One region of the Dehalobacterium formicoaceticum genome, then DNA from elsewhere that is predicted to be linked to it. Evidence: predicted binding sites of a transcription regulator. Region 1 holds the regulator's gene; the other holds the start of a gene.
What was found. The regulator CtsR, encoded in region 1, represses protease genes until heat stress. The targets are predictions, from matches to a motif close to AAGGTCAANNAAGGTCAAAT.
Positions count from the first base shown of each region.

Region 2: the regulator CtsR is predicted to act here: its motif matches at 3,054-3,073, upstream of dnaK (molecular chaperone DnaK).

Region 1 covers NZ_CP022121.1:1,129,398-1,135,277, reverse strand. The annotation lists gene CEQ75_RS05525 (ATP-dependent Clp protease ATP-binding subunit) at 1-1,167, opposite strand, end outside; gene CEQ75_RS05520 (protein arginine kinase) at 1,161-2,246, opposite strand; gene CEQ75_RS05515 (UvrB/UvrC motif-containing protein) at 2,260-2,772, opposite strand; gene CEQ75_RS05510 (CtsR family transcriptional regulator) at 2,772-3,239, opposite strand; tRNA gene CEQ75_RS05505 (tRNA-Asn) at 3,459-3,533, opposite strand; rRNA gene rrf (5S ribosomal RNA) at 3,554-3,670, opposite strand; rRNA gene CEQ75_RS05495 (23S ribosomal RNA) at 3,814-5,880, opposite strand, start outside.
Region 2 covers NZ_CP022121.1:429,467-435,346, reverse strand. The annotation lists gene yabG (sporulation peptidase YabG) at 1-658, shown strand, start outside; gene CEQ75_RS02155 (hydantoinase/oxoprolinase family protein) at 763-2,721, shown strand; gene dnaK (molecular chaperone DnaK) at 3,154-5,022, shown strand; gene CEQ75_RS02145 (DnaJ C-terminal domain-containing protein) at 5,062-5,880, shown strand, end outside.

The DNA of each region.
Region 1 (5,880 bases):
GGAAAGATTTACGGCCGCTTCCAAGGCTTCGTCCGTGATCTTTACCCGATGGTGCGCTTCATAGCGATCCCGCAGACCCCGCAAAATTTCCAGGGTATCCTCCGGAGTTGGTTCATCCACCGTGATCGGTTGGAATCTTCTTTCTAAAGCAGCATCCTTTTCAATATGCTTGCGATACTCATCTAAGGTTGTCGCCCCAATGCATTGCAGTTCTCCACGTGCCAAAGCAGGTTTTAAAATGTTGGCAGCATCAATTGCCCCTTCTGCCGCTCCGGCACCGATCAGTGTATGCAGTTCATCAATAAAGAGAATGACATTTTCAGCTTCCCGGACCTCATCCATCACCTTTTTTAATCTTTCCTCAAACTCTCCACGATACTTGGATCCTGCTACCAAAGAAGACATGTCCAAGGTCACAACCCGCTTATCTTTTATAGTTTCCGGCACTTTCCCCTCGATAATTTTCTCAGCCAGGCCTTCTGCAATCGCGGTTTTCCCCACACCAGGTTCACCAATTAAAACCGGGTTATTTTTGGTACGGCGGCTCAAAACCTGAATCACCCTCTGAATCTCTTTAGCCCGGCCGATAACGGGATCCAGTTTTCCCTGTCGTGCCATCTCAGTTAAATCCCTGCTGTAACTATCTAAAGAAGGTGTATTCGAGGCTGGTTTTCCTTTTTTCCCTGCCTGGGGCTTGCCATCCATCATGCCGTTACTGCCGTTGGATTGGGATACTCCCCCTTGCATTTCCATCATTTTATTTCTTACTGCTTCTAAAGTTATGCCGGAAGAAATCAGGATACGGGCAGCCAAACCCTCCCCTTCTTTAATTAAGCCCAGTAAAATATGTTCCGTCGCAATATAATTTACGCCCTGGGCTAAAGCTTCTTCCCCGGCCAATTCCAATACCTTCTTGACCCGGGGTGTAAAACCGGGCTCGACACCTTCTGTCCCTTGGGAGTTAACCAGCATTTTACTAATATCAGCGGCTGCCCCGTCCAAGTTGACACCTAATTGCTGAAGTACCTTGGCAGCAATCCCCTCACCTTCCTTTAAAAGTCCTAATAATATATGCTCCGTGGCCACAGAAGGATGATTTAACCTTTTTGCTTCTACCTGAGCCAAATAAAGGACCTTTTGTGCTCTTTCCGTAAACCTATTTAACATGACTCATGACCTCCGTTTTTTTTGGTTATTTTCTCCCTAATGGTCGCTGCTCTAATCTGATCCCGCAAATGAGGCTGCATCTCCCCTTTGCCCTTTTGCTGCAAAAAAGCCATCTGTGTAGCAACCATTAAGTTATTAAATACAGTGGGATCAATGCCTTGAATAAGATTCAAGTCAATTCCCAGACGTAAATCCGATAATAATTTCATTGCTTCCTGGGAAGAAATATTTCTGGCATGGGAGAGAATCCCATAAGCTCGCCACACTCTGTCTTCCAATTGATCCTTGCCTTCTTTCAGGAACAGATTACGGGCGTTCCTTTCCTGATCAATGACCTGAAGGGTCACTGAGGTGAGATGATTTATAATATCTTCTTCCGTTAAACCTAAGGTTACCTGATTGGAAATTTGAAATAGGTTCCCTGAGGCCTCTGAACCCTCCCCATACATGCCCCGCACCGTCAGACCAATCTGACCCATGGTAGAAAAAATCTGGTATCCCATGCGTGTAAAGACCAATCCGGGCAAATGCAGCATAACTGAAGCCCGCATGCCCGTTCCTACATTGGTAGGGCAAGAAGTCAAATATCCTTTTTCTTTATCAAAGGCAAATTCCAAGGTCTGTTCTAAAATGTCGTCCATTTGATTGGCAAGAACCCAGGCATCATTTAACTGCATCGCGGGAAGGAGGCATTGGATACGAAAATGATCTTCCTCATTTACCATGATACTCAGGGATTCATCTTCGCGCACGATGACACCCTTATAACCTTTACTTTGGGCAAACTGGGGACTGATCAAATGTTTCTCCACCAGCATTTGTTTTTCTAACTGGTCGATTTCATTTAAAGGAATATAATAAAAAGTGCCCATCTTTTCTCTAAAACCAGGTGTTTCAATAATGTCCTTGATAGCATTTAATATTTCCTGTTCCTTTTCCTCACTAAGCATATAAGGAAAAGGCATATTTTTAATATTTCGGGCTAATCTCACCCTGCTGCTGATCACAATATCTGCATCGGGTCCCTTTCCTTCAGTCCATTTACTATCAGGCCGGGAAAAAATATCGCCTCGATCCATCTCTATCATCTCCTCAATCCGCCATTTTCATCTCTAAATCTTTTATTTTATCCCGCACCACTGCGGCTTTTTCAAATTCTTCTTTGCTGATTAAGGTATTAAGTTCACTTTTCAGAGAATCTATTTCTTTTAAGATCTTCAGGTGACCACCCGTTCGCTCCGGTACCTTACCCTTATGGATTTCTGAACTATGAATTCTCCTAATTAATGGATTTAGTTTATCCTGAAATACGCTATAGCAGTTGCTGCAGCCTAATTTTCCTCCTTCAGCAAACTGATCGTAGGTTAAGCCGCAATTCTCACACCTTTCCAATTTATCGGTATGCTTCATACCTGAAATTGCCGGATCATGGGTCAGGAAATTAGATAAAAAGTTGTTAAAAGAAAATTTAGGATCCATCCCCCCGGCAAAGGGTGAAGAACCATGAGCGCACTCTTCGCATAGATGTTGTTCATATTTTTCATTGTTAATAATCTTCGTAAAATGCATCGTGGCCTGGTTTTGCTTACATTTATCACAGAGCATTATAAATCCTCCCTTAATAAAGAAATTAATACCGACCTCAGGATCCTTCCTCTCAATAGATCTCGTTCCGGAGCATCCAGGAGGATAGTATTTTTATCGATAATGGATTTAAGGATAATGCCCTCTTTTTTAGTCAAAAAACCCTCTTCTTCCAAACGAGTAATTAAACCTTCTCCAGATTTTTGAGAGATTAATTTTCCTTCGGTACTGTTAACTAAGTTCAATAAATCATCGTCCTGCTGTACCACCAGCTTGACTATCCTGATAAACCCACCGCCTCCCCGACGGCTTTCAATATGATAACCCTGATTATTACTGAATCTGGTCTCCAAAACATAGTTTATCTGAGAAGGTACACACATGAATTTTTCAGCCAGATCATTTCTTTTGATTTCCAGAAATCCTTCCATGCTCGTTTCTAACAATCCTTTTAAATATCTTTCTATTTCATCTGCTAATATACTCATCGTATCACTCCAATCATTTGACCTTAGTTGATCTCCTGACTTTTATTGACCTTAATTTATTATAACCATGACCGTTTGAAACATGCAACCAGTCAAATAAGTTATATTTTAGATATTTATAGTATTTTTTATGCAAATTCAATAAATATCTTCTATTTTTACGGTCTTTTATTTTATAAATAAAAAAACCCTTACAAAAAGTAAGAGTTTTTTTAAAAATGGCTCCCCGAGTTGGACTCGAACCAACAACAACTCGGTTAACAGCCGAGTGCTCTACCATTGAGCTATCAGGGATCAATCTTTATAAAATTAGAACCTGGCAACGACCTACCCTCCCAGGGACCTGCGTCCCAAGTACTATCGGCGCTGGAGAGCTTAACTTCTGTGTTCGGAATGGATACAGGTGGGGCCTCTCCGCCATCATCACCAGGAAAATGTATTCAGTTGGTTGGTAGACAGTTGGTTAGTTGGTTAGGAAAAAAATATTTTTGCCAACCATCAACTACCCGGAACAATCTACAACTGTTCTCTCAAAACTACACAGTGAGCAAATTTTATGCTTAAGATTCTCTTTAAGGTCAAGTCCTCGACCTATTAGTACCGGTCAGCTCCGGACATTACTGCCCTTCCACACCCGGCCTATCTACCAGTTCGTCTTTCTGGGGTCTTATCAGCTTTCGCTGTGGGAAATCTTATCTTAAGGGGGGCTTCGCGCTTAGATGCTTTCAGCGCTTATCCCTGCCAGACTTAGCTACCCAGCTGTACCCTTGGCAGGATAACTGGTACACCAGTGGTCTGTCCATCCCGGTCCTCTCGTACTAGGGACAGTGCCTCTCAAATTTCCTCCGCCTGCGACGGATAGGGACCGAACTGTCTCACGACGTTCTGAACCCAGCTCACGTACCGCTTTAATGGGCGAACAGCCCAACCCTTGGGACCTACTACAGCCCCAGGATGCGATGAGCCGACATCGAGGTGCCAAACCTCCCCGTCGATGTGGACTCTTGGGGGAGATAAGCCTGTTATCCCCGGGGTAGCTTTTATCCGTTGAGCGACGGCCCTTCCACTCGGTACCGCCGGATCACTAAGCCCGACTTTCGTCCCTGCTCGAGATGTCTCTCTCGCAGTCAAGCTCCCTTCTGCCTTTACACTCTTCGCGCGATTTCCATCCGCGCTGAGGGAACCTTTGGGCGCCTCCGTTACTCTTTGGGAGGCGACCGCCCCAGTCAAACTGCCCACCTGACAATGTCCTTCAGCCGGCTTACGGCTTGAAGTTAGAATTTCAGCACATCAAGAGTGGTATCCCACCGTCGACTCCTCTGAAACTGGCGTTCCAGATTCTTAGTCTCCCACCTATCCTGTACGTGATATACCAAAATCCAATGTCAGGCTGCAGTAAAGCTCCACGGGGTCTTTCTGTCCTGTCGCAGGTAACCGGTATCTTCACCGGTATTACAATTTCGCCGAGTCCCTTGTTGAGACAGTGCCCAAATCGTTACGCCTTTCGTGCGGGTCGGAACTTACCCGACAAGGAATTTCGCTACCTTAGGACCGTTATAGTTACGGCCGCCGTTTACTGGGGCTTCAATTCAAAGCTTCACCTTTCGGTTGACCTCTCCTCTTAACCTTCCAGCACCGGGCAGGCGTCAGCACCTATACGTCGTCTTTCGACTTTGCAGGCACCTGTGTTTTTGCTAAACAGTCGCTTGGGCCTTTTCTCTGCGGCCTCTTCATGCTCAGTCTGTTAAAAACCTCACACTACAAAGGCACCCCTTCTCCCGAAGTTACGGGGTCATTTTGCCGAGTTCCTTAACAAGGGTTCTCTCGCGCGCCTTAGGATTCTCACCCCACCTACCTGTGTCGGTTTACGGTACAGGCACCTGGCTCCTCGTTAGAGGCTTTTCTTGACAGTGTGGGATCAATCAGTTCGCTACTTATTTTCGCTCCCCATCACCTCTCAGGATTTTTGAAAGACGGTTTTTCCTATCTTTCTCCCTACTGGCTTGGACGCACTCTACCAACGGTGCGCTTGACCTACCCTCCTGTGTCACCCCTTCCTTCAAACGGATCCAGGTGGTATCGGAATATTTACCGATTGTCCATCATCTACGCTTTTCGCCTCGACTTAGGTCCTGACTTACCCTGGGCGGACGAGCCTTCCCCAGGAACCCTTAGGTTTTTGGCGGGCAGGATTCTCACCTGCCTTTTCGCTTACTCATACCGGCATTCTCACTACTCAACTCTCCAGCTGTCCTTCCGGTCAACCTTCAACGCGCTGAGTACGCTCCCCTACCGATTGTATTTCTACAATCCCGAAGCTTCGGTGGTGTGCTTGAGCCCCGTTACATTTTCGGCGCAGGGTCACTCGACCAGTGAGCTATTACGCACTCTTTAAATGGTGGCTGCTTCTAAGCCAACATCCTGGTTGTTTTAGCAACTCTACATCCTTTTCCACTTAGCACACACTTTGGGACCTTAGCTGTCGATCTGGGCTGTTTCCCTTTCGACTATGAAGCTTATCCCCCACAGTCTGACTCCCAAGCTAAATTTATGGCATTCGCAGTTTGTGAGAGTTCGGTAACCTGGTTAGGCCCCTAGCTCGAACAGTGCTCTACCGCCATAAATCATCTCTTGAGGCTAG
Region 2 (5,880 bases), 700 kb from region 1:
TGAAAAATTGAATCATATCCTGACCAATCGCAGGATTTCACGGGATCATGGGGTATGGCGTTCCAATGCTTTAAACCTGATGGACGGAGCAGAGTACTTTGATATGCCGGGAAAAGTATTGCATATTGACGGGGATGAAGAATATTTAAAAAAATGCTTGGATGCTTACCAAAAATTAAAAATTCCCTGTCATGGTTTTAGCATTCCCGAGCAAGAACAGCCCAAGTTGATCCTGCATTACCTTCAGAAACATCAGCCGGATATTTTGGTCATTACCGGCCATGACGGGTTAACCAAGGATGCTTTTGATTTTCGGAGTATGGATAGCTACCGTAATTCCCGGCATTTCATTGAAACGGTGAAAGCGGCACGGCGTTTCATTCCCGGCAGAGATGATTTAGTAATCTTCGCCGGTGCCTGCCAATCCTATTATGAAGAAATCTTAAAAGCCGGTGCTAATTTTGCCAGTTCTCCCCGACGAGTTTTCATACATATCTTTGATCCGGTTTTCATTGTGGAGAAAATTGCCTATACATCCATTAAAGAGACCCTCACTTTAAATGATGTATTAGCAAACACGGTTACGGGTATTGATGGGGTGGGCGGGATTGAAACCCGTGGTTGTTTTCGTTTAGGTTATCCCAAATCCCCATATTAAAAAAAATGCTTGTCTATGCAAGTAATATCGTTAAATTATGATATAATATAAAAAAATCATTTATTTAAATTGAACCGCAAATTGTATGAGGGAGGGAACAGCATATGTCATTTATTCTGGGTATTGATACGGGAGGAACCTACACTGATGGTGTAATCGTAGCGATGGATGAGAAAAAAGTATTAAATAAAGCCAAAGCCCTTACGACCAGGGAAGATCTAACTATAGGAATCAGGAATTGCATCGATAATATGAAATTTGAAGAATTCGATAAAATCAGCGTCGTCTCCCTGTCTACCACATTAGCTACCAATGCGACAGTGGAAGGCAGGGGATGCCCTGTGGGCTTATTATTAATTGGACATGATCCCGTTGACAAGATGCCTGTGCAATGTTATGAGGTCTTGAAGGGCGGACATAATATTCACGGTTTGTCCTTGGATGATTTGGATGAAGGGGAAATCAGACAAAAGGTTTTAAGCTTCAAAGGTAAGGTGGAAGCTGTGGCAATTTCCGGATATCTGAGTGTGCGCAACCCTGAGCACGAATTAAGGGTTAAAGAAATCGTGGAAGAGCTTTTGGATCTGCCTGTGGTTTGTGCCCACCAGCTGACCACAACCTTGGGCTTTCATGAACGTACCGTCACGGCGGCTTTGAATGCCCGTTTGATTCCCATTATTGCAGAATTGATGGAATCCGTTAAAATAGTGCTCAAAGAGAAGAACATTGAAGCTTCTTTAATGATCGTCAAGGGAGACGGTTCCTTAATGGGCGAAAAAATGGCCCGGCAAAAGCCCATTGATACGATTCTTTCCGGACCGGCATCCAGTATCATTGGGGGAACTTTTTTATCGGATACCCAGAATGGACTGGTCTTTGATATGGGCGGAACTACGACAGATATCGCTCTCTTAAAAAACGGGGTGCCCCACATCAACCAGGAGGGAGCCATGGTCGGCGGTTGGTTGACCAGGGTTCAAGCGGCAGAGATCTATACCTATGGCTTAGGAGGAGACAGCTATCTTCAGCTTACCCAAGGCGGGAATCTTCTTGTCGGTCCGCAAAGGGTCTGGCCCTTATCGGTTGTGGCTAGCCAGCATCCCAATTTGCTTCACGAGTTAAGCACCTATTTTGACCGCAATTATAGTCTTATGTTTGCCCAGGCGACAGATTGTTTTATGATGCTTAAAAAACCAACCGGACAGGTATTGGATGAAACCGAAAGGAAGATCATTGAGATTTTAGAAAAAGGGCCGCGGAGTCTATACTATTTGGCCTATGCCTTGAGGATTGATCCCAACCTCTTTAGTACGCATAACCTGGTTAATTTAGGAATCGTGGCAAAAATCTCCATGACCCCTACGGATATTCTGCATGCCCAAGGAATTTATACCCAGTGGAGCCGAGAGGCAGCTGAGAAGGGTGCGGATATCTTAGCCTACCGGATGAGAAAATCCAGGGAGGAATTTCTGGAAATTGCCTCTGAAAGAATTGTGAATGAGTTGTGTCTCACCTGTGTTCAGAGCTTAATCACCAGTGAGGATGAATCCTTATGGTTTAAGGATAGTGAAACGGCTATGTATTTTGCAGATAAGGCCTTAGCCCCCAAAAAGAATCAATTGCTGGGTTTCTCTTTTCAGATGGAGATGCCTATTGTGGGGATTGGGGCACCGGTGCAAGCATGGCTGCCTCGGGTAGCAGAAAAAATGCATACGGAATTGATTATTCCGGATCATGCTGAGGTCGCAAATGCCATCGGAGCGGCTACTGGTAAAATTATGGAAACTGTAAAAGTTTTAATTAAACCTGGTGAAAACAACAGAAATTATTTTGTCCATGCCCCCTGGGAACGGAGAGTTTTTAAAACATTGAAGAGAGCCAAAATTTATGCTTTAAATGAAGCTAAGAAACGGGCCAAGCTTGCTGCGGAGCAGGCCGGCGCCGGTGATTATGAATTATTGATAAATGATGAGGACGTATACGCTCCCACCAATATAGTGGAAGACGATATCTATATAGAATCCAGAATAGAGGTTACTGCGGTCGGTCGGCCGGAATGGTAATTCCAATGAGCCGGGTTTGTTTTAAGGGATAACGAAACTTAAGGAATATGCATCCGACCGGAAGAAAGAAATAATAATTATTTATAAAAGCATCTCCATGGGGGATGCTTTTTTGCTTCCGCCAGTTTCGGAATCCTGGATAAGGCAAATCTTTTAATACCAAAATAACTGACAAATTAATAAAAGATTTAAATATTATTATCAGAAATTAATTATTGAGTGCCATTTCGCGAAATATAGTCATAATTTCTCAAAAAATCGGAAGAAATAGGTATTAATTATTAAAATCTGGGGGTAGCATTGTTTTTCTAAGGACTGCTCAATCTGACAAAAATTGACCTTAGCTGACCTTTGGGCTATAATTAAAACATGGTTTTATTAATATAAATTTCAAAAATACTAATTATAAAAGTTATTAGAGGAGGGTTTTTGATGGCAAAAGCAATAGGTATTGATTTAGGAACAACAAACTCAGTGGTCGCAGTAGTCGAGGGCGGCAAGCCCGTTGTCATTCCCAATGCGGAAGGGGCGAGAACCACTCCTTCTGTGGTGGCCATAGCGAAAAACGGAGAACGGTTGACGGGGCAAGTTGCCAGACGGCAGCGGATCATGAATCCCACCGGCACCATCTTTTCCATGAAACGATTCATGGGCAGAAAATTTGATGAGGTAGCATCTGAAATCAGCCAGGTACCTTATAAGGTAGTAAAGGGTCCCAGTGACTCGGTGCGTTTTGAAATAGAAGGAAAACTTCTTTCCCCGGAAGAAATCAGCGCCCAGGTGATCCGAAAATTAGCGGATGATGCCTCCACTTATCTGGGAGAAAAGGTGACAGATGCAGTCATTACCGTACCGGCATATTTTAATGACGCCCAGCGGCAAGCAACCAAGGATGCGGGGAAAATTGCCGGACTGAATGTTCTGAGAATCATTAATGAGCCGACGGCGGCAGCTTTGGCCTACGGCCTGGAGAAAAATAAAAATGAAACGATTTTAGTTTATGACCTAGGGGGCGGCACTTTTGACGTCTCTTTATTGGATGTGGGCGACGGGATCTTTGAAGTACGCTCCACCTCAGGTGATACCCATTTAGGGGGAGACGATTTTGACCAGAGGGTTGTTCAATGGATAGTGGAAGAATTTAAGAAAGACCAAGTCGTTGATCTGTCTACCGATCCCCAAGCACTGCAACGGCTTTATGAGGCGGCGGAAAAGGCTAAGGTGGAATTGTCCTCCACTCAGGAAAGTCAAATCAGCTTACCCTTTATCACAGCAGATAATACGGGGCCAAAACACCTGGATATGAAATTAACCCGGGCAAAATTGGAACAATTGATTGAAGACTTGGTGGCAAAAACCAAGGGACCTGTCAATCAATCCATCCAGGATGCCAAAATCAGTTCCTCAGAAATTGATCAGGTGATATTAGTCGGCGGATCTACTAGGGTACCTGCCGTCCAGCAGTTGGTGAAAACTTTAACTGGGGGTAAAGAACCCAATATGTCCGTCAATCCTGATGAGGTGGTAGCTGTAGGTGCCGCGATTCAGGCCGCCATTTTGATGGGAGAACTGAAGGATGTGGTACTTCTGGACGTAACGCCTCTATCCTTAGGTTTGGAAACCCTGGGGGGTGTTATGACCAAATTGATTGAAAAGAACACCACCATTCCCGTCCAAAAAAGCGAAGTCTTTTCTACCGCTGAGGATAATCAGTCCGGTGTGGAGATTGTCGTCCTACAGGGAGAAAGGGAGATGGCAGGAGATAATCGGAAATTAGGCCAATTCAAATTGGAAGGGATTGAACCGGCGCCCCGGGGCATTCCGCAAATTGAGGTCACCTTTGATATCGATGCCAACGGGATCTTAAATGTCTCGGCCAAAGAACAAAAGTCGGGCAAGGAACAAAAAATCACTATCAGCGGTTCCACCAGCTTGGCTCAGGATGAAATTGACCGTATGATTAAGGAAGCGGAAAAAAATGCAGCAGAAGATCAGCAAAAAAGAGCTTATATTGAGCTGAAAAATCAGGCGGATTCCTTGATTTATCAGTCGGAGAAAAGTTTAAAGGAAGCAGGAGATTCAGTGCCTGTTCATGTCAAAGGCCGCATTGAGGATTTAATCAGCAAGCTTCAGGAAGAGCTTAAAAACCAAGGGGCGACGGAAAAAATCCGCTCCCTGATGGATGAACTGAGTCAGGCGGCGGGAGAGTTGGCAAGCACAGCAAGCCAACCCGAGACGCATACGACAGGAACAGAGAAAAAGGATGATGATGTCATTGATGTGGATTATACGGCAGAATAAATCAGCGGGTCAGGTCACAAATAATTAGGGGGTGGACGCGTGAGTGTAAAATTTGAAGATTATTATCAGGTTTTAGGAGTTCAGCGGGACGCAACTGCCAAAGAGATTCAAGCAGCCTTTCGTAAGCTGGCTCGTAAGTACCATCCCGATGTGAATAAAGAACCGGAAGCAGAACAGAATTTTAAAAAAATCAATGAAGCTTATGAGGTTTTAAAGGATCCGGAGAAAAGAGAAAAATATGACCAGCTGGGCGCCAATTGGAAATCGGGGCAGGATTTCACTGCCCCGCCTGGTTGGGAAGGTTTTAATATGCACTATGATACCGGCGGCGGAGGTCAATCCTTCCATTTTGGCGGGGAGGGAGATTTCAGCGATTTTTTTGAGACACTCTTCGGCAATCAGGGGAGGGGATTCTCTAATTTTTCCGGACAACAAAGGGGTTCACGGGGTCAGAGCTGGTCCCAAAAAGGCCAGGATCGGGAATCTGAATTACAGATTACCTTAGAGGATGCTTATTTTGGCACCACTAAAACAGTGGCCCTGCAGATGTCGGAAGAACAGCCTGATGGGCGGCTAAAAAATACCCGGAAAGAAATCCAGGTAAAAATCCCCAAAGGAGTAAAGGATGGCAGCAAGATCCGTCTAAAAGGACAAGGAGGACCGGGATTCAATGGCGGGCCCTCCGGTGATCTTTATTTTAAAATCAATATTGCCCCTCATCCTGTCTATTCTCTGGAGGGTACAGATTTAAAAACCAATATCTCTCTATCCCCATGGGAAGCGATCCTGGGCGGAAAGGTACGTGTTCCTACGATGGAAGGATCTGTCCAGATCACCATTCCGGTCGGTACCCAGAAT